DNA from 3 places in the Actinoplanes hulinensis genome. Region 1 is predicted to be linked to each of the others. Evidence: predicted binding sites of a transcription regulator. Region 1 holds the regulator's gene; each other region holds the start of a gene.
What was found. The regulator HrcA, encoded in region 1, represses chaperone genes, less so after heat shock. The targets are predictions, from matches to a motif close to GGTTNGCACNCTCNNNNNGAGNGTGCNAACC.
Positions count from the first base shown of each region.

Region 2: the regulator HrcA is predicted to act here: its motif matches at 4,583-4,613, upstream of KZ829_RS04830 (FmdB family zinc ribbon protein).
Region 3: the regulator HrcA is predicted to act here: its motif matches at 2,803-2,833, upstream of groES (co-chaperone GroES).

Region 1 covers NZ_JAHXZI010000012.1:52,409-58,986, forward strand. Annotated here, with positions in the region: gene KZ829_RS22800 (GlsB/YeaQ/YmgE family stress response membrane protein) at 1-94, shown strand, start outside; gene KZ829_RS22805 (hypothetical protein) at 173-1,039, opposite strand; gene KZ829_RS22810 (enoyl-CoA hydratase-related protein) at 1,103-1,867, opposite strand; gene hemW (radical SAM family heme chaperone HemW) at 1,895-3,094, shown strand; gene KZ829_RS22820 (DUF4870 domain-containing protein) at 3,098-3,559, opposite strand; gene hrcA (heat-inducible transcriptional repressor HrcA) at 3,689-4,714, shown strand; gene dnaJ (molecular chaperone DnaJ) at 4,749-5,885, shown strand; gene KZ829_RS22835 (16S rRNA (uracil(1498)-N(3))-methyltransferase) at 6,287-6,578, shown strand, end outside.
Region 2 covers NZ_JAHXZI010000002.1:222,768-229,345, reverse strand. Annotated here, with positions in the region: gene KZ829_RS04850 (molybdopterin molybdotransferase MoeA) at 1-755, opposite strand, end outside; gene KZ829_RS04845 (UTP--glucose-1-phosphate uridylyltransferase) at 752-1,645, opposite strand; gene KZ829_RS04840 (GGDEF domain-containing protein) at 1,692-3,668, opposite strand; gene KZ829_RS04835 (5-formyltetrahydrofolate cyclo-ligase) at 3,751-4,485, shown strand; gene KZ829_RS04830 (FmdB family zinc ribbon protein) at 4,635-4,982, shown strand; gene KZ829_RS04825 (hypothetical protein) at 5,321-5,755, shown strand; gene KZ829_RS04820 (hypothetical protein) at 5,792-5,971, opposite strand; gene KZ829_RS04815 (translation initiation factor 2) at 6,036-6,350, shown strand; gene KZ829_RS04810 (DUF2231 domain-containing protein) at 6,466-6,578, opposite strand, start outside.
Region 3 covers NZ_JAHXZI010000001.1:511,985-518,562, reverse strand. Annotated here, with positions in the region: gene KZ829_RS02485 (ABC transporter ATP-binding protein) at 1-574, shown strand, start outside; gene groL (chaperonin GroEL) at 641-2,293, opposite strand; gene groES (co-chaperone GroES) at 2,366-2,674, opposite strand; gene KZ829_RS02470 (class I SAM-dependent methyltransferase) at 2,895-4,082, shown strand; gene ybaK (Cys-tRNA(Pro) deacylase) at 4,136-4,627, shown strand; gene KZ829_RS02460 (sugar ABC transporter substrate-binding protein) at 4,946-6,046, shown strand; gene KZ829_RS02455 (ATP-binding cassette domain-containing protein) at 6,218-6,578, shown strand, end outside.

The DNA.
Region 1 (6,578 bases):
CGACTGGATCGAGTTCTTCTTCCAGGTGGCTCTGGCCGCCATCGGTGTGGCGCTGGTCGCCGGTGTCGGTGGCCGTCGCGGTATCACCCGGTGATCGCGGCCTGACCGCGAAGACGGAAACGCCGGTCCCGCCCCCGCGGGCCCGGCTTTCCGCGTCTGAGGGGCGCAGAACTCAGTGGAAGACCTCGGCGACCACCTGCGCCGGGTCGCCGGCGCTGCCGTCGGTCACCGGCTGCCACTTCCCCTCGGGGGCGCGCCATTCGAGATCACCGAACCGGACCCGTTCGAGACCGGTGCCCGAGGCGTGCGAGACCAGCCAGTGCGCGAACCGCCAGCCGACGCTGGGATCGGCCACGGCCACGGTCAGGCCGGCCGTCTCGGCGCTGCGGGCCTGGCCGCCCAGCTTCTTGCCCCAGTCCAGCTGGAGGCTGCTGAGCAGGGCGGTGGCAGCCTCCGCGCCGCGGATGGCCGGGGTGTCCGGGACGACGCACTCGACGGCCCCGGTGGCCCGGCCGGTCAGCGCGGCGGCCAGCACCCGGGACTCGTCGGCCCATTTCTCGTACGCGTTCGGGTACGCCGAGCGCTGCACCCGCTGGGCCGCGTCGGTGACCCGCATCTTCTCCCAGCCCTTGACCTTCTTGAGAGCCGTGTAGAACTTGCCGGCCGAATACCTAGGGTCCATGATCTGCTCCACCGTGCCCCAGCCCTGGCTGGGCCGCTGCTGGAAGAGGCCGACCGAGTCGCGGTCCCCGCCGTCCAGGTTCTCCAGCTCCGACTCCTGGAAGGCGGTGGCGAGCGCGACCACCACCGCCTGCTCGGGCATCCCCCGGCGCACGCCCACGGCGGCGATCGTCGCCGCGTTGGCCATCTGTGCCGAGTCCAGGGTCACCTCGCCCTCGGCGCTGACCGTGCACTCCGGGCCCAGCTGCGGCAGCTTGATGCTGCCCGCCAGGTTGTTGATCAGCACGATCACGCCGACCACGCCGACGAGGGTCAGCGCGGTGATCACACCCACGATCGATCTGGTTCGCACCGTCACCTCCTCAGCCGAGCCGGACGCCCAGCCTAGACAACGACCGCTCGTGCCCCGGGCGGGGATGATTCATCGAACCCAGTCGGGGTCACGCCTCTCCCGGGACGCCGCCACACCCTCCCGGCCCTCCGCGGACTTGAAGTATCCCGCCGACCGCTGTGCGAGATCGGCCAGGTCGGTACGGATGGACTCGCTCCGCGTACGCCGGAGAAGTTGTTTGGTGCCGGCGAGCGCGAGTGGCCCGCCGCGGATGAGTGACGCGCAGTAGGCCGCGACAGCGGCATCGAGATCCTCCTCGGCGACCGCCGCGGTGACCAGGCCCACTTCGGCGGCCCGGGTCCCGTCGAAGACGTCGCCGGTGAGATAGAGCTCGGCGGCGGCCCGGGGCGCCAGGCGCGGCAGCACGGTGGAGCTGATCACCGCGGGGATCACTCCCAGCCGTACCTCGGTGAAGGCGAACGTCGCCGACCGGGCGCAGACCGCGATGTCGGCCGCGCCGATCAGGCCGAGGCCGCCGGCCCGGGCCGGACCGCCGATCCGCGCCACCACCGGCTTGGGGAATTCCCAGAGCGCGGCCAGCACGTCGGCGAGCATCTCGGCGGGCAGTTTGTCGCCGGGCCGGGCGGCGGCGGTCTCCTTGAGGTCGACGCCGGAGCAGAACACCGGGCCGGTATGGGACAGGACCACCACCCGGGAGTCCGGGTCGGCTGCCGACGCGGCCAGCGCGTCGAGCATCCGCCGGAGCAGGGCGGTGGAGAGGGCGTTGCGGTTTCCGGGGTTGTCCAGGGTAAGGGTGGTCACCCCGGCGCCGGTGGCGGTACGGACCAGATCCATGCCGGGAACCTTAACTACGCTTGCTGGATGGCCGGCGCACTCCCCGATGGTGAACCCGTACCCGACGACGGGTCGCTCCCCGACGAAGCCACCCGTGAGGTCGGCAAGGACGGGTTCGCCGTCTACGTCCACGTGCCGTTCTGCGCCAGCCGCTGCGGCTACTGCGACTTCAACACGTACACGGCGAGCGAGCTGGGCGGCGGGGCGAGCCGCGAGGAGTACGCCGACACCGTCCTGGCCGAGCTGGCCCTGGCCGCCCGGGTGATCGAGCCGGGCCGGGTGGACACCGTCTTCGTCGGCGGCGGCACACCCACCCTGCTGCCGGCCGGCGACCTGGCCCGGATCCTGGACGGCATCGACCGCACCTGGGGCCTGGCCCCCGGCGCCGAGGTGACCACCGAGGCCAACCCGGAGTCGGTGGACCCGGCCTACCTGCGGGAACTTCGCCGCGGCGGGTTCACCCGGATCTCGCTGGGCATGCAGTCGGCCGCCGAGAACGTGCTGCGGGTCCTGGACCGCCGGCACACCGCCGGACGGGCGCCGCGGGCCGCCGCCGAGGCCGGGGAGGCCGGGTTCGAGCACGTCAACCTCGACCTGATCTACGGCACGCCGGGGGAGACCCCGGAGGACTTCGCGGCCTCGCTGGACGCCGTGATCGGCGCCGGGGTGGACCACGTCAGCGCGTACGCCCTGATCGTCGAGGACGGCACCCGGATGGCCGGCCGGATGCGCCGGGGCGAGCTGCCGTACCCCTCGGACGACGTGGCGGCCGACCGCTACCTGGCCGCCGAGGCCGCGCTGAGTGAGGCCGGTCTCACCTGGTACGAGGTGTCCAACTGGGCGCAGCCGGGCGGGGAGTGCCGGCACAACCTGCTGTACTGGACCGGCGCCGACTGGTGGGGTCTCGGGCCGGGCGCGCACAGCCACGTCGGCGGGGTCCGCTGGTGGAACGTGAAGCACCCGGTGACCTACGCGAAACGCCTGGCCGCCGGGACCTCGCCGGGCCACGCCCGGGAGACGCTGAGCGGTGACGACCGGCACATGGAGGACGTCATGCTCCGGGTCCGGTTGCGCGACGGCATCCCGCTGGACCGGGTCGACGCCACGGGCGCCGCGCGGGCCCTGGCGGACGGGCTGCTCGAGCCGGGGGCGTACGACGACGGCCGCCTCGTGCTCACGCTGCGCGGCCGCCTGCTGGCCGACGCGGTCATCCGTGACGTGGTGTGAGTCTCACCTGATGAAGCGCGCGCTCAGCGGATAGTTGAACGGCTCGTTGTTGGCCGCCTTCACCCCGGCGACCACACCCAGGATGGTGGCGATCAGCCACGCCGCGCCGACGATGAAGACGCCCACCCCGACGCAGATGAGCACGCTGCCGACCAGGCCGATGATGCCCCAGAGAAGCTGGAAGTTGAGCGCCTTGACGGCCTCCTCCCGCACGTACGGCGAGGTGTTCCCCCGGGCCAGCAGGGCGACCAGCGGCGCGATCCAGCCGAAGAACGTGCCGCCGAAGAACGCGCCGGCCGCCCCGCCGAAGTGCGCCACCAGGATCCAGGTGCGCTCGTCGCCGGCGGTGGACGGAGGCCTGTAGCCGTACCCCGGAGGCGGGTTGTAGGGAGGCGGCGGATATCCGCCCGGCGGCTGATAGCGAGCGGTCGGATCGTCGTCCGGTGGGCGGGGCTGTTCTGTCATGAAAGACACGCTAGGACCCGCTATCGAGCCGGTCGAGGACCAGGCAGGTACTTTCGATCATCGCGCTGCCGCCCCCGGGGACGTAGACTGGCACTCTATTAGCGGGAGTGCCAGAGGGGGAGGGGTCATATGAGTCTGGATGACCGCAAGCTCGAGGTGCTCCGGGCGATCGTCGAGGACTACGTCGAGACCCAGGAGCCGGTCGGCAGCAAGGCCCTGGTGGACCGGCACAAGCTCGGCGTCTCTCCGGCCACCGTGCGTAACGACATGGCGGTGCTGGAGGAGGAGGGCTACATCCGGCAGCCGCACACCAGCGCCGGGCGGGTCCCCACCGATGCCGGCTACCGGCTCTTCGTCGACCGGCTCACCCGGATCAAGCCGCTCAGCCCGGCCGAGCGCCGCGCGATCGAGCGCTTCATGGTCGGCGCCGTCGACCTGGACGATGTGGTGCACCGCACGGTCCGCCTGCTGGCCCAGCTCACCCGCCAGGTCGCCGTCGTTCAGTACCCGTCGCTCTCCCGGTCCTCGGTGCGCCATCTGGAGCTCGTGCCGATCTCCACCACCCGCCTGATGCTCGTGATGATCACCGACACCGGCCGGGTCGAGCAGCGCCTCGTCGAGATGCCCGGCCCGGTGCACGACGGCGACGTGTGGGACCTGCGCCGCCGCGTCAACGAGAAGCTCTCCGGTCAGCGGCTCGCCGACACCCCACCCCTGGTGCAGCGGCTGGTCGACGAGTGTGACGATCCCGAGCGACGGGCCACGATGGCATGCCTCGCGTCGGTACTCTTGGAGACCCTCGTCGAGCGGAGTGAGGAGCGCCTCGCCCTCGCCGGCACGGCCAATTTGACACGTGGCGGTGTGCTGGACTTCCAGGGCACGCTACGGCCCGTCCTCGAGGCTCTCGAGGAGGAGGTGATCCTGCTGAAGCTCATCGGCGACCTGGAGCCCCGGACCACCCGGGTCCGGATCGGTGACGAGAACGAGATCGACAACCTGCGGTCGGCGTCCGTGGTGAGCAGTGGTTACGGACCGGGCACCACGATCGTTGGTGGGCTCGGCGTGCTGGGGCCCACCCGGATGGACTACCCCGGCACTATCGCTACCGTTCGTGCAGTGGCACGCTACGTTGGCGACCTGTTGGCACAGAATTGACGGATTCGCGCAGACATTGAGGACTCCAAACCCCGTGGCCAAGGACTATTACGGAATTCTCGGTGTGAGCCGGGAGGCAACCGACGACGAGATCAAGCGCGCCTACCGCAAACTCGCTCGGCAGTACCACCCGGACGTCAACCCGGATCCGGAAGCGCACGACAAGTTCAAAGAGATCAACGCGGCGTACGAGGTCCTCTCCGACGACCAGAAGCGCCAGATCGTCGATCTCGGCGGTGACCCGCTCGCGCCCGGTGGCGGCATGCCCGGCGGTGCCGGCGGCGCCGGCCCGTTCGTCGGCTTCCAGGACATCATGGACGCCTTCTTCGGCACGGCCGCCGGCGGCGGCTCCCGGGGCCCGCGCCCGCGCACCCGTCCCGGCGCCGATGCCATCCTGCGTCTCGAGCTGGACCTGGTGGAGACCGCCTTCGGTGTGGAGGCGCCGATCACCGTCGACACCGCGGTGCTCTGCACCCAGTGCTCCGGCGCCGGCACCGCGCCCGGCACCCACCTGGCCACCTGCGAGGTCTGCGCGGGCCGCGGCGAGGTCCAGTCGGTGCAGCGCACCTTCCTCGGCCAGGTCGTCTCGTCGCGCCCCTGCCAGAACTGCCAGGGCCACGGCACGGTCATCCCGACCCCCTGCCCGACCTGCGCCGGCGACGGCCGGATAAGGACACGCCGCTCGCTCACCGTCAAGATCCCGGCGGGCGTCGAGGACGGCATGCGGATCCGCCTGGCCCAGCAGGGCGAGGTCGGTCCCGGCGGCGGCACCGCCGGCGATCTCTACGTGGAGATCCACGAGCGGCCGCACGACGTCTACTCGCGCAAGGGCGACGACCTGCACTGCCGGGTCACCCTGCCGATGACCGCGGCCGCGCTCGGCACCCGGATGACGATCAAGACCCTCGACGGCGAAGAGAACATCGAGGTCAAACCGGGCACTCAGCCGGCCAGCACGTTGCGTATCCGCGGCAAGGGCGTCCCGCACCTGCGCGGCCAGGGCCGTGGCGAGCTCTTCGTGCACCTCGACGTCAAGACGCCGACCAAGCTCACCGCCGACCAGGAGCGCATGCTGCGCGAATTCGCCAAGACCCGCGGCGAGGACGTGGCCGAGCTCTCCAAGCAGGGCGGCTTCTTCAGCCGGATGCGCGACGCCTTCAACGGCCACTGAGAGCTACGCATCCGACGACCCGGCGCCGTCCCTGACAAGATCAAATTCAAGATCATGTCGTAGCCGGGTGGTGGGTGCCGACCGCCGCTCCCGCCGAGGACCGGGCGGTGGCGAGTTGGCCGCTGGCGCGTCCAGGACACTCACCGCCACCCGGTGACCTGAGTGAGCGGTCCCGCTGACCCCGCACAGACCACCCGCACACGCGGCGCCCAGCCGCACACGCGGCGCGCTTCGCGCGCGGGCCTGGTGCCACGCGGCGCCCACCCGCACACGCGGCGGGTTTTGTGTGCGCGTGCCCCGCGGTGGTCGGCGTGTCGGTGGGTGGTCGCGCGTGCGGCGGACGCGTGAGCGATCGGCGGTGCTGGTCGGTGCTGGCTCCGGGCGAGGGGTACGTTTCTGGGATGTCCGCGCCGCTGTTCCTGGTCGATAGCCTGCCCACCGGATCGTCGTACACACTGGACGGCCCGGAGGGGCATCACGCCGCCACCGTGCAGCGGCTTCGGGTCGGTGAGGCGATGATCCTCGCCGACGGGCGTGGCGGCACCGCCCGGGCCGAGGTCACCGCGGTCGGGCGGGGCAGCGTCGAGGTGATGGTCAGCGCGGTCGGCCAGGAGCCGGCCGCCGACCCGAGGCTGGTCGTCGTGCAGGGCATCGCCAAGGGTGACCGGGGCGAGTTGGCCGTACAGGCGATGA
Region 2 (6,578 bases), on a different contig from region 1:
TCACAGATCCCGATCCGGTACGCCATCGCGCCCGCCTCCACGGCCGCCGCGGTGAGCGCGTGCGAGTTGGCGTCCACCACCTGGCCGGGCTGGCTGGGCCGGCCCACGTCGACCAGCTCGTCGCCGGTGGCCACGACCACCACCCGTGGACTGGGCCGGACCAGCACGTGGCCGATCCCGGCGGCGGCGAAGACGGCGACCATGGGCGGGGCGACGTACGACCCGGCGGCGGCGAGCAGCTGCCCGACGGCGAACTCCTCACCGGCCCGGCGGACCCCGGAACCCCGTTTCGGGGCGTGCAGGATCTCGACGGCGGCCATGCCCTGATCGGTCCAGTGGACCGGGACGACCACGTCGGCGCCGATCGGCAGCGGCGCCCCGGCCGCCACCGAGAAGCAGGTGCCCGGGGTGATCCGGACCGGCCGCCAGTGTGCCGCGCCCATGTCGCCGACCACGTTCAGCCGGACCGTACGGGCGGTGTTCTCGAACTGCCCGAACGACGGGTGCGACCCGATGCGCCCGGCGCCGGCCAGGTCTTCCCATCGGGCCGCGTACCCGTCGATCGCGGCCTGGTCGAACGCCGGGAACGGATGCGGCGCCACCACGTCGGCGGCGAGCACGTTCCCGTGCGCCTGGGTGAGGTCGAGGTCGAGCGGAGGCAGCGCGCGGAGCCTGCGCAGCACGCTGCCCAGGTACTCGGCGAGGGGCATCAGCTCGTTGGAAGCGGCCGCCTCGCGATCGGCCGTGGCGGTCATCCCTTCCGGCCGCCGATGAATTCGGTCAGCCAGGCCCGGAACTCCTCGCCCAGGTCGGGTCGCTGCACCGCGAGCTGGACGACGGCCTGGAGGTAGCCGAGCGGCATGCCGGTGTCGTACCGGTGGCCGCGGTAGACGATGCCGTGCACCGGCACCCCGTCGGCCAGCATGGCGGCCATCGCGTCGGTCAGCTGGATCTCGCCGCCGTTGCCGGGCTTGGTGTCGGCGATGACGTCGAAGATCGAGCCGGGCAGCACGTACCGGCCGAGGACCGCCAGGTTGCTCGGGGCCTCCCCCGGCGCCGGCTTCTCCACCAGGCCGGTCACCTCGACGACGTCCTCACCCAGGTCGCTCTCCCGGATCGAGGCGATGCCGTACCGGGAGGTCTCCTCCGGCGCGACCTCCATGAAGGCCAGGACGATGCCGCCGGTCCGTGCCTGGAGGTCGAGCATGGCCGGGAGCAGCGGCTTGTCCTCCTCGACGAACTCGTCACCGAGCAGCACGGCGAACGGGTTGTCGCCGACGTGCGAGGCGGCGCAGCCGACCGCGTGCCCGAGCCCGAGTGGCTCACCCTGCCGGCAGGTGTAGATGTCGGCCAGTTCGCTGGACCGGCGCACCGCGGCGAGACGCTCGTGGTCGCCCTTCTCCTCGAGCCGGGCCTCGACGTCCGGCCGCCGGTCGAAGTGGTCCACCATGGCGGTCTTGCCACGGCCGGTGACCAGCAGGACGTCGGTGATGCCGGCGGACGCGGCCTCCTCGACGATGTACTGCAGAACCGGCCGGTCCACCACCGGCAGCAGTTCCTTGGGCACCGCCTTCGTGGCCGGGAGGAAGCGGGTCGCGAGTCCCGCCGCCGGAATCACCGCCTTGACGGCGCGCTTCGTCGTCATTCAGTCACTTCACCTTCGCTGGTTCGTGGCCGGACATGCCGCGAGACTATCGGCCACGGCCGTGTCCCGGCGGCTGCGGCCCACCGGTGGTGGCGGTCGCGGCGTCCAGATGCCCCTCCGCCCCGGCCCGGGAAACCCGTTCCGCGAGCCGATAGGTGTCGCGGCCGGCGTGCTTCGCGGCGTACAGCGCCTCGTCGGCGGCGTCCAGCACCTGCTGGGCGGTGCCGCCGTGCTCGGGGAAGACGGCGATTCCGATGGAGACGCTGATCGGGATCCGGTCGTCGAGCCCGGGCCGGCGCGGATCGACCGGCACCGGCCGGTCCCGTACCGCGGCGCCCAGCCGCTCGGCGACGATCGCGCCGCCGTACGCGTCCGTCTCCGGCAACAGCACCACGAACTCCTCCCCGCCCTGACGGAACGCCACGTCGACCTCCCGCAGCCCGATCCGGATGCGCCGCGCGAACTCGCCCAGCACCTGATCGCCCGCGGTGTGCCCGTACGTGTCGTTCACCTCCTTGAAGTGGTCCAGGTCGAGAACCAGGACGGTGAGCATCCGGCCGAACCGGCTGGCCCGCTCCACCTCGCGGCGCAGCACCTCTCGCAGATAACGGTAGTTCCAGAGTCCGGTCAGCGGGTCGGTCAACGAGAGACGCTGTGCCTCCTCATGAACCCGGACGTTGTGCACGGCCACCCCGGCCTGCCCCGCGAAGGTGCGCAGGGTCCGCAGATCGGCGTCCTCGAAGGCGGGCCCGCCCAGCCGGTCGTAGAGGGCCAGCACTCCCAGCATGCCCGGCTCCGGATCGGTCTCCGGATCGGCCGGCGGCGCGCAGATCGGCACCGCGAGATACGACTCGCAGACCGGCTCGTCCGGGCTCTGCCCGCCGGCCCCGCGCATCGGCCGGCCGGTCGACGCCACCGTCCCCAGCACGCCGTACCCCGGCGGCAGGCGGCGCTGCGCCAGCTCGGCCGGCGTCAGATCCCACGCGCCGGTCAGCCCGGCGCCGCAGCGGGCCGCCAGCCGTCCGTCCGACGGGTCGGCGAGCAGCAGCAGCCCGGCCCGGGCGCCGGTGGCGGTCATCGCGGTGCGCAGGATCACCGGCAGGATCCGGTCCAGGTCGTGCGTACTGGACAGGGTGTCCCCGAGGATGGCCAGATGACGGCGCAGCTGATCCCGGCTCGCGGTCAGCGCCTGCACGTAGGACTGCAGCTCACGGGTCATCCGGTTGAAGGTCCCGGCGAGCCGGCCCAGCTCGTCCGGCCGCGGGATCGGCACCCGGGTGTCCAGATCACCGTTCGCCACCCGGTCGGCGGCCCAGGCCAGGTCACCGAGCGGACGGGTGGTCGACCGGGCCAACCAGCGGGCGGCCAGGACCGCCACCGCGGCGGTGACCAGCACGATCAGGAACAGGATCGCGTACCGGAGGGTGGGTTCGCCGGTGGGCACGCTGAGCGTGAGTGGCAACGGCTGGCCGGGCACCGCGGTCAGCTGCCGGGTCGTGTGGGGGCCGGCCTCCGGCGCCGGCGCGCCGATCGCCACGGCCACCCCGGCGGCGTCACCGAGCCGGTCCATCAGGGCGGGATCGATGCCCTGGGCGGCGACCACGGTCACTTCTTCGGCGTACGCGTAAGCGGCGAACGCCGTGGCCGTCCCCCGGGGCGCCGGGTCGGCGCAACTGAGCGGACCGGTCGTCCCGTTCCCGCTGCGCGCCGCCGCACGTCCCAGCAACGGCTGATTCGGAACGGTCACGTCCACCGTCGTGGCCAGCCCACGGGCGACCAGCTGGTCGGCGACCGCGACCCGGTTCTCGGCCGGAACCACCGCCACCGCGTCGGCCGCGGCCTGCAACTGGCGGCAGAGAGCGCCCACGGCGGCGCCCACGGTGGCCGCCGCGTGGTCCAGGCGTTCCGTGGTCCGGTCACGGTTGACGGCACTCACGGTCAGTGCGACGAAAATCGCCCCGAGCAGGACCGGACCGAGCACGACGACCAGGAATGCGCTGGTCAGCCGGCCTCGAAGTGTCACACATCCTCCCGGGAGCGACCTTCTCTTCCAGCGATGCTGACATAGTGTGCACCGTTTGCCGCATTTCAAAAGGGGGTGTTGCATGTCGGATTTAACCGGTGATGCGGAAAAATCACTGCAAATCAAGATCGCGCTACGCGCACGGCTCCTCACGGTCCGTCGATCACTCTCGGACATCGCCCTCGCGACCGCGGCGGCCAAACTTCAAGATCAAACCCTTGCTCTGGTACGGGCGGCGCACCCGATCACGATCGCCGCCTATGTCCCGATCGGCTCCGAACCCGGGGGCCTCGATCTCCCGTACCGCCTGGCGGAGGCGCTCCCCGCCGGTGGCCGCCTGCTGCTGCCGGTCCTGCTCCCCGACAACGACCTGGACTGGGCCGAATTCACCGGCGTCCTCACTCCCGCCGCCCGCGGCCTACGGGAGCCCACCGGCCCGCCACTGGGCCCGGCCGCCCTGCGCGCCGCCGACCTGATACTGGTCCCCGCCTTGGCCGTAGCCCGGGACGGCACCCGCATGGGCCGCGGCGGCGGCTCCTACGACCGGGCCCTGGCCCGCTTGGACGCCCCCCGCCCGGACCCCGGCGGCAGCCCCCACGACCAAGTGCCGGCTCACCCGGACGACTCCCACCACGGCGCGACCACGCCCCGCTCCGACGACCCGATCCCGCCCACCGGCCCACGGATCGTGGCGCTCCTTCACGACGGCGAGGACATCGACACCGTTCCCGCCGAGCCGCACGACCGCCGCGTCCACGCCGTGATCACCCCGACCGGCGGCCTCTCCCTCCGGCCGGCCCCGAACCGCCGGATGTGACCAGCCCCACTTCGAGCCGCATGAGCGGCCGCATACACCAGCCCGCTTCTCCCTCAGGCCGGGCCCGGAGTGGACGAACTGACCTCCGATGCCGCAACATTGGCACTCGGAGTTGGCGAGTGCCAAGAGCCGATCGATCCGGAGGAGCCGTGCCTACCTACCAGTACTCCTGCACCGAGTGCGGTGAGCAGCTCGAAGCCGTGCAATCCTTCTCCGACCCGGCACTCACCGAGTGCCCGAACTGCGCCGGCAAGCTCCGCAAGGTGTTCAACTCGGTCGGTATCGTTTTCAAGGGTTCGGGCTTCTACCGCAACGACTCCCGCTCAGGCAGCGTGAGCGCCGAGAAGTCGGGCAGCGGCGACGCCGCCGCCAAGAAGCCGGAGACCTCGAGCACCTCGACCTCCACCTCGACGACCCCGTCAACCTCCTCCTCCACCAGCAGCAGCTCGACCTCCTCGTCGAGCAGCGGTGGAGCGAAGGCCGCGGCCGCTTCCTGAGCGCACCGCCACCACCCTGACGCGAAGCGCCGAGCCGGCCACCGGCTCGGCGCTTCGCCGTTTCCGCAAGTCGCGACAGCCCCATGCCGTAGCAGGTTTCGTGGTGTGGCGGGGGTTTTCCACATTCGCCCGTCATCCACAAGCGTCCGCGCGGCGCCGAGCCGCCCCTGCCTAACGTCGATGCGGTCGCTCTTCCGGCGGCCCGATGTCGATGCGGCCGTTCCCGCGACAGCTCGACAGGGTGTGGCGATTCTCTGGAGGCCCTCATGCCCCGCGCGGCTCCGGCACGGTCCGGCGAGCGCCTCGATCCCGTGCGATGGCGCCGGCCGAGCCGCGGCATGTTGCTCCGGCTGGCCACCGCCACGGTGCTGTTGATCACAGCGGCCGCGGTCCTGTGGGTCGAGCCGTCCGGCTGCGTGCCGACCGCGGCGACGCCACGGTCGTCCTCGTCCGCGACCGGCGAGCCGTCGGCGACGCCTTCCGGGCAGTCCGCCGCCCGGCCGATCCCACCGGGCAGTGTCGGAGTGCCGGTCCGCCTGGCCGACCCGACAGCCCTGACCGTGGTCCGCCCCGGCAACCGGGTGGACCTGCTGCGAATCGACGGCGACCGGGACCGGCCCACTCCCGTGGCGAGTTCGGCCCTGGTCCTCGATGTGACCGGAGCCGACGACCCGGTGACCGGCGGTCTGCTCCTGGCCCTCACCCCTGCCGAGGCAGACCGTGCGGTAAGCACTCCGGCCCAGGGCTTCGCCATCCTGATCCGCCCCGGCTGATCCGCCGAAACGCCCCGGGGAGACCGGGCCGGGCGGTCATTCCCAGTGCGGCGGGCGGTCCTCGAACAGGCGGTCATCGTTGGAGTGGCTGCGCTCACCCCAACCGCGCTCGGTGTCATCACGGGTCTGGTCGGGCAACACCGGTGCCTCTTCGGATTCGAAGTCGACTTCGCGCTCGGCGTCGTTGTCCCGCTCAGGCTCGTCCAGGATGTCCACGACTACGAGGGTAAGCCGCGAGCGTTGCGGCCGTCGTCCCCCTCCGGCTGTACCGTCGGTGAACGTGAGTTCCCCCACGCGCCCTCCGGACGACGACTCCTACTGGCAGCGGCCAGACCCGTCCACTGATCCACTGGACCGGCCCGAGCCGGAGACGCCGCCGTACCCGGGCCCGCCCCGAGCCGAGCCACCCCCCGCCGACTGGCGCCCGCCGACGATCGCCCACCCACCGCCGCCGCGCACCCTGCCCCCGCAGGACATGGACGCGCTGGACGAGGCGGAGGGCTCCGCCCGCACCGTCACCTACGGCGTCGGCCTGGTCGTCGGGGCGATCGCCCTGGTCGTCGTCTGCCTGCTCTGCGCCCGGGTCGTGTTCTGACCGACCGCGAAACCCGCCACCCGCGCATGTCGCTCGTCACCCGGCCCGTCGCCCACGCCCGGAACCGCCTCGGTGGACGGTCGGCTTCAGGAACGCTCGGGAGGTCGGCGCCGGGTCAGTAGGTGCCCCAGACGGCCGTGGCTCCGGAGTCTCCGGTCTGGTAGAGGTAGTAGCCGCTCAGGGCGGCCAGCACCACCAGGACCACGGCGAAGCCGAGATCGGCGGCCT
Region 3 (6,578 bases), on a different contig from region 1:
GGTCGGCGGGACGCCGCTGGCCGCGCTGCCGCCGGAACGGCTGCGCGCCGAGGTCGCGCTGGTCACCCAGGAACACCACGTCTTCGTGGGCACGCTCCGCGACAACGTCGCGATGGTGCGTCCCGGCGTCCACGAGGGCGAGGTACGGGCAGCGCTCACCGCCGTACAGGCCCTGCACTGGGCGGACGCGCTGCCGGACGGGCTGGACACGGTCGTCGGCGCCGGCGGGCATCCGCTCTCCCCGGCCCAGGCGCAGCAGGTGGCGCTGGCCCGGCTGGTGATCGCCGACCCGCACACCCTGGTGCTCGACGAGGCCACCGCGATGCTGGACCCGCGGGCCGCCCGGGATCTGGAGCGCTCGCTGGCCGCGGTGGTCAGCGGGCGGACCGTGGTGGCCATCGCGCACCGGCTCTTCTCGGCACACGACGCGGACCGGGTCGCCGTCGTGGAGGACGGTCGGATCACCGAGCTGGGGCCGCACGACGAGCTGGTGGCGGCGGGCGGGGCCTACGCGGCGCTGTGGCGGTCCTGGCAGGGTGGCACCGAGCCGGCCGAGGTGTCCGAGCACGCGTAGCCCGTACCCCGAAAAGGAAAGGGCGCGCCCCGCAGAGCGCGCCCTTCACATCGAAGCCCGACCCGGTCAGAAGCCCGGACCGTGCTGGTGGCCGTGCCCGTGACCGTGGCTGTGGCCGTGACCACCGCCGGCGGCCGGAGCCGCCTCGGCCGGCTTCTCCACCACGAGGCTCTCGGTGGTCAGCAGGAGACCGGCGATCGAGACGGCGTTGGAGACCGCGTTGCGGGTCACCTTCACCGGGTCGATGATGCCGGCCGCGGCCAGGTCGACGTACTCGTCGGTGGCCGCGTTGAGGCCGTGGCCCCAGCCCAGCTCGTTGACCTTGCCCACCACGACGTAGCCGTCGTGACCGGCGTTCTGCGCGATCCAGCGCAGCGGCTCGACCAGCGCCTTGCGGACGATGCCGACGCCGAGCGCCTCCTCGCCGCTGAGGCCCAGGTTGCCCTCGAGGTCCTTGGCGACCTGCGCGAGTGCGGCGCCGCCGCCCGGGACGGTGCCCTCCTCGACGGCCGCCTTGGTCGCCGCGATGGCGTCCTCGATGCGGTGCTTGCGCTCCTTCATCTCGACCTCGGTGGCCGCGCCGACCTTGATCACCGCGATGCCGCCGGAGAGCTTGGCCAGCCGCTCCGAGAGCTTCTCGCGGTCCCAGTCGGAGTCGGACGCCTCGATCTCCTTGCGGATCTGCGCGACCCGGTCGGCGATGTCGGACGAGTTGCCGCCACCGTCGACGATCGTGGTGTTCTCCTTGTCGACGACGATCCGCCGGGCGCTGCCCAGCGACTCGATGCCGACCTGGTCGAGCTTGTAGCCCAGCTCGGGGGCGATCAGCTCGCCACCGGTGGCGATCGCCAGGTCCTGGAGGATCGCCTTGCGGCGGTCACCGAAACCGGGCGCCTTCACCGCGGCGACCTTGATGGTCTTGCGCAGCGAGTTGACCACCAGGGTGGACAGGGCCTGGCCCTCGACGTCCTCCGCGACGATCAGCAGCGGCTTGCCGGTCTGGAGCACCTTCTCCAGCAGCGGAAGCAGTTCCTCGATGCTGGAGATCTTCTGGGTGGTGAGGAGGATGTGCGCGTCCTCCAGCACCGCCTCCTGCGACTCGGCGTCGGTCACGAAGTTCGGCGAGATGAAGCCCTTGTCGAACTGGAGACCCTCGGTCACCTCGAGCTCGGTCTGGAGCGCCGAGCCCTCCTCGACGGTGATCACACCGTCGCGGCCGACCCGGTCCATCGCGTCGGCGATGAGCTTGCCGATGTTCGCGTCCTGCGCCGAGATGGTGGCGACGTTGGCGATCGCCTTGTGGTCGGCGACCTCGACGGCCTTGGCGAGCAGCGCCTTGGACACGGCCTCGGCGGCCTGGTCCATGCCCCGCTTGAGGCCGATCGGGTTGGCGCCCGCGGTCACGTTGCGCAGGCCCTCGCGGACCAGCGCCTGCGCGAGAACGGTCGCCGTGGTGGTCCCGTCACCGGCGACGTCGTTGGTCTTGGTCGCCACCTCCTTGACGAGCTGCGCGCCGAGGTTCTCGTACGGGTCGGTGAGCTCGATCTCCTTGGCGATGGTCACGCCGTCGTTGGTGATCGTGGGAGCGCCGAACTTCTTGTCCAGGACGACGTTGCGCCCGCGCGGCCCGAGGGTGACCTTGACCGTGTCGGCGAGCGTGTTGACGCCGTGCTCCAGGAGGTGCCGGGCGTCGTCAGAGAAGCTGAGGATCTTCGCCATGTATTGGTCCCTTCACGCACGGGCGCCCTGCCCCGAGAACCGGAACAGGGCGCCTGCACAGACGGTTAGGTCTTACTTCTCGATGACCGCGAGGACGTCGCGGGCGGAGAGCACCAGGTACTCCTCGCCGGCGTACTTGACCTCGGTGCCGCCGTACTTCGAGTAGAGAACAACGTCGCCGACCTTGACGTCGAGCGGGACGCGGTTGCCCTTGTCGTCGATCCGGCCGGGGCCGACGGCGAGGACGGTGCCCTCCTGGGGCTTCTCCTTGGCGGTGTCGGGGATCACGATGCCGGAGGCGGTCGTGGTCTCAGCCTCGTTCGCCTGGACCACGATGCGGTCCTCGAGCGGCTTGATCGCAACCTTGGTCGCGGTAGTCACGGGCATACCCTCCTGGGTACAGGTTTCGCCGGCCTTGAACCAGGCCGGTCAATGCCTCATGCCACCGGGCGGGGCCGTCGTCGCGGGTGCCGGTCCGCCTGGTGCCTAACCGCACGGACGGGCCGTGCGGTTGGCACCCTCATGGTGAGAGTGCTAACCGGAGACTATGCCGGAACTAGCACTCCGTCAACCAGAGTGCCAACCTGTCACGCCAGGGAGAATGCCTGACGTGACACCTGAGTTGTTGCAACGATTGCGGACCCCGGAGGGGTCGAAAGCCCTGGCCGTGGCGGCCGAGGTGACCGGCGGTGAGCCGCTCGCCGCGGCCTCGGCCATGCGGGCCCGGGGCTTCGGCGCGGAACTCGCCGCGGCCGCCTTGACCCAGGCTAGTTTGCGTGGGCGCGCCGCAGGCAAGTTCGGCGCGGACGCCGCCGCCATGTTCTTCACCCGGGCCGGGCTGGAGCAGGCGACGCGCGCGGCCGTCGCGGACCGGCGGGCGGCGCGGCTCGCCGCCGCCGGCGTCGAGACCCTCGCCGATCTGGGGTGCGGGCTGGGCTCCGACGCGCTGGCGGCGGCCCGGCACGGCATCTCCGTGTACGCCGTGGACGCCGACCCGCTGACCGCCGCCCTGGCCGCCGCGAACGCCGAGGCCGCCGGGCTCTCCGGCCGGATCACCGTGGAGTGCGCGGACGCCACCACGGTCGAGGTCGAGCGGTACGGCGCGGTCTTCGCCGACCCGGCCCGCCGCCAGGCCGGCCGGGGCCGGGTGTTCGACCCGAAGGCCTACTCGCCGCCGTGGGACTTCATCGCCGGCCTGCCCGTACGGGTGCCCCGCACGGTGCTGAAACTGGCGCCCGGCATCGATCACGGTCTGCTGCCGCCGGGCGCCGAGGGGGAATGGGTCAGTGTCGGCGGCGACCTGGTCGAGGCGGCCTTCTGGTGCGGCCCGCTGGCGTCCGCGGAGCGCCGGGCCACCCTGATCAGCGGCTCCGAGGTGAGCGGGCTGACCGGCTCGGGCCTGGAACGGGCGCCGGTCGGCCCGGTCGGCGCCTGGATCTACGACCTCGACCCGGCGGTGATCCGTTCGCACCTGGTCGCCGAGTTCGCCGCGAGTGTGGGCGGGTGGCTGGCCGACCCGGAGATCGCCTACGTCTACACCGACGAGCCGGTGGACACGCCGTTCGCCCGCCGCCTCGGGGTGACCGACGTGCTGCCGTTCTCGCTCAAGCGGCTGCGGGCGCTGCTGCGCGAGCGTGGCGTCGGGGTGCTGGAGATCCGCAAGCGCGGCTCGGCGCTGGTGCCCGACCAACTGCGCAAGGACCTCAAACTGTCCGGTCCGAACACGGCGGGCCTGCTGCTGACCCGGGTGGACGGGGCTCCCACGGCGCTCCTGACAACAACGGCGTAACAGGTCGGAATCGGACGTGCGCGGAGATCGGCCACGGTAGTACCGTGCCGCGCATGGTCAAGAAAGCGGCCGGCACGCCGGCCACCGCCTTGCTGACCGCGGAGCGGGTGGCGCACACCCTGCATCCGTACGACGTGTCGCCGGACGCCCCGCAGTACGGGGCGCTGGTGGCGCGGGCCCTCGGCGTCGAGCCGCATCGGCTGTTCAAGACGCTGGTGGCCGAGGTGGACGGCCGGCTCGTGGTCGGGGTGGTGCCGGTGACCGGCGATCTCGACCTGAAGGCGCTGGCGTCCGCGGCCGGTGGCAAGCGCGCGATCCTGGCCGACCGGGCCGCCGCCGAGCGCAGCAGTGGGTATGTGCGGGGCGGGATCAGCCCGCTCGGCCAGCGCAGACGACTGCCCACCGTGATCGATGACTCGGCCGCCGGGCTGGAGAGGATGTACGTCTCGGCCGGCCGCCGCGGCCTACAGGTGGCGCTGGCGCCCGTCGATCTGATCCGGCTGACCAGTGCGACGGTCGCCCCCATCCGGGCGGCCGGATCTTAGTACCCGTCCGTTCTTCGCGGTTCGGCGCCCGGTCGGCGAAAATACTACCTAGCGTTACGGTATGCCGATCGCGGGGCGACTTCGGGGGTTGGACGGTGCCCTGGTGGCACGGGCGTGTTGCCGGATTGTTATCCCTCGGTACGAGATAGACGGCCGTTGCGGCTTGTGTTCTCGGCCACGTTGGGAATACGTTGCCGGACACAACAAACCGGTTCCTAATCCATCGGCGCTACCCAGAGGCACGGTGCTCCCAGGTGCCAAGTCTCTGACAAATCCGACACAAGGCCCCGGATTTACCCCCCGAAAGGAAATATAGGGATGCGTAAGGGACTGTTCGCCCTTGCCGCGGTCGGCCTGATGGCCGGCAGCATGGCCGCCTGCGGCACCGACGACGGCGGCGACACCGGCACCGGCACCGGCAGCGGCACCTCCGCCGGCAAGGTCGGTGTGATCCTGCCCGACACCAAGAGCTCGGCTCGCTGGGCGACCGCCGACTTCAAGTACCTGACCGAGGCGTTCAAGGCGGCCGGTGTCGAGGCCGACATCCAGAACGCCGAGGGTGACAAGACCCGGTTCACCACGATCGCCGACGGCATGATCGCCAGCGGCGTCAAGGTCCTGGTCATCGTCAACCTGGACTCCGGCACCGGTAAGGCTGTCCTGGAGAAGGCGAAGACCGCGGGTATCGCGACCATCGACTACGACCGCCTCACCCTCGGCGGCGGCGCGAACTACTACGTGTCGTTCGACAACACCGAGGTCGGCAAGCTCCAGGGCCAGGGCCTGGTGGACTGCCTCACCGAGAAGAAGGCGACCAAGCCGGTCGTGGCCTACCTCAACGGTTCGCCCACCGACAACAACGCCACCCTGTTCAAGCAGGGCTACGACTCGGTGATCAAGCCGAAGTTCGACTCCGGCGACTACGTCAAGGGCCCGGACCAGGACGTTCCGGACTGGGACAACGCCCAGGGCGGCACGATCTTCGAGCAGATGCTGACCCAGAACAAGGCGATCGCCGGTGTCCTGGCCGCCAACGACGGCCTCGGCAACGCCGCGATCCAGGTGCTCAAGCGGAACAAGCTGAACGGCAAGGTCCCGGTGACCGGCCAGGACGCCACCGTTCAGGGCCTGCAGAACATCCTCGCCGGTGACCAGTGCATGACGGTCTACAAGGCGATCAAGAAGGAGGCCGACGCGGCCGCCGAGCTGGCGATCGCGCTGGCCAAGCAGGAGACCCCGAGCACCGCCACCAAGACGGTCGTCGACCCGGAGACCAAGGCGGAGGTCAAGTCCGTCCTGCTCGCCCCGCAGTCGATCACCGCGGCCAACGTGAAGGACGTCGTCGCCGACGGCTTCGTCACCAAGGAAGAGCTCTGCACCGCCGACTTCGCCGAGGCCTGCACCAAGGCCGGCATCTGAGTCTCGGCTGACCACCGAAGGCCGGACACCAACGGCTGAAGGCCGGCGCCGCCCGTGCTCGCGCGGGCGGCGCCGGAGTCGGTTCTACAGAACCTTCCCGTAGTCGGCCCCGCCACGACGAGGTGGCGCAGCCCACGACGAACCCGGTCACCGAACGAAGGAGAACCATCAGTGGCCGCGACACCCCTCCTGGAGCTGCGCGGGATCGACAAGAGCTTCGGTCCTGTCCAGGTCCTCCACGACGTCGGTCTGAGCGTCTACCCGGGCGAGGTAACCGCCCTGGTCGGCGACAACGGCGCCGGAAAATCCACGCTGGTCAAGTGCATCAGCGGCATCTACAGCATCGACGCGGGCACGGTCACCTTCGAAGGCCGGGAGGTGTCGGTCCACAACCCCCGGGACGCCGCCGCCCTCGGTATCGAGGTCGTCTACCAGGACCTCGCGCTCTGCGACAACCTGGACATCGTCCAGAACATGTTCCTCGGCCGGGAGAAGAAGCGCGGCGTCGTCCTCGACGAGGCGACCATGGAGG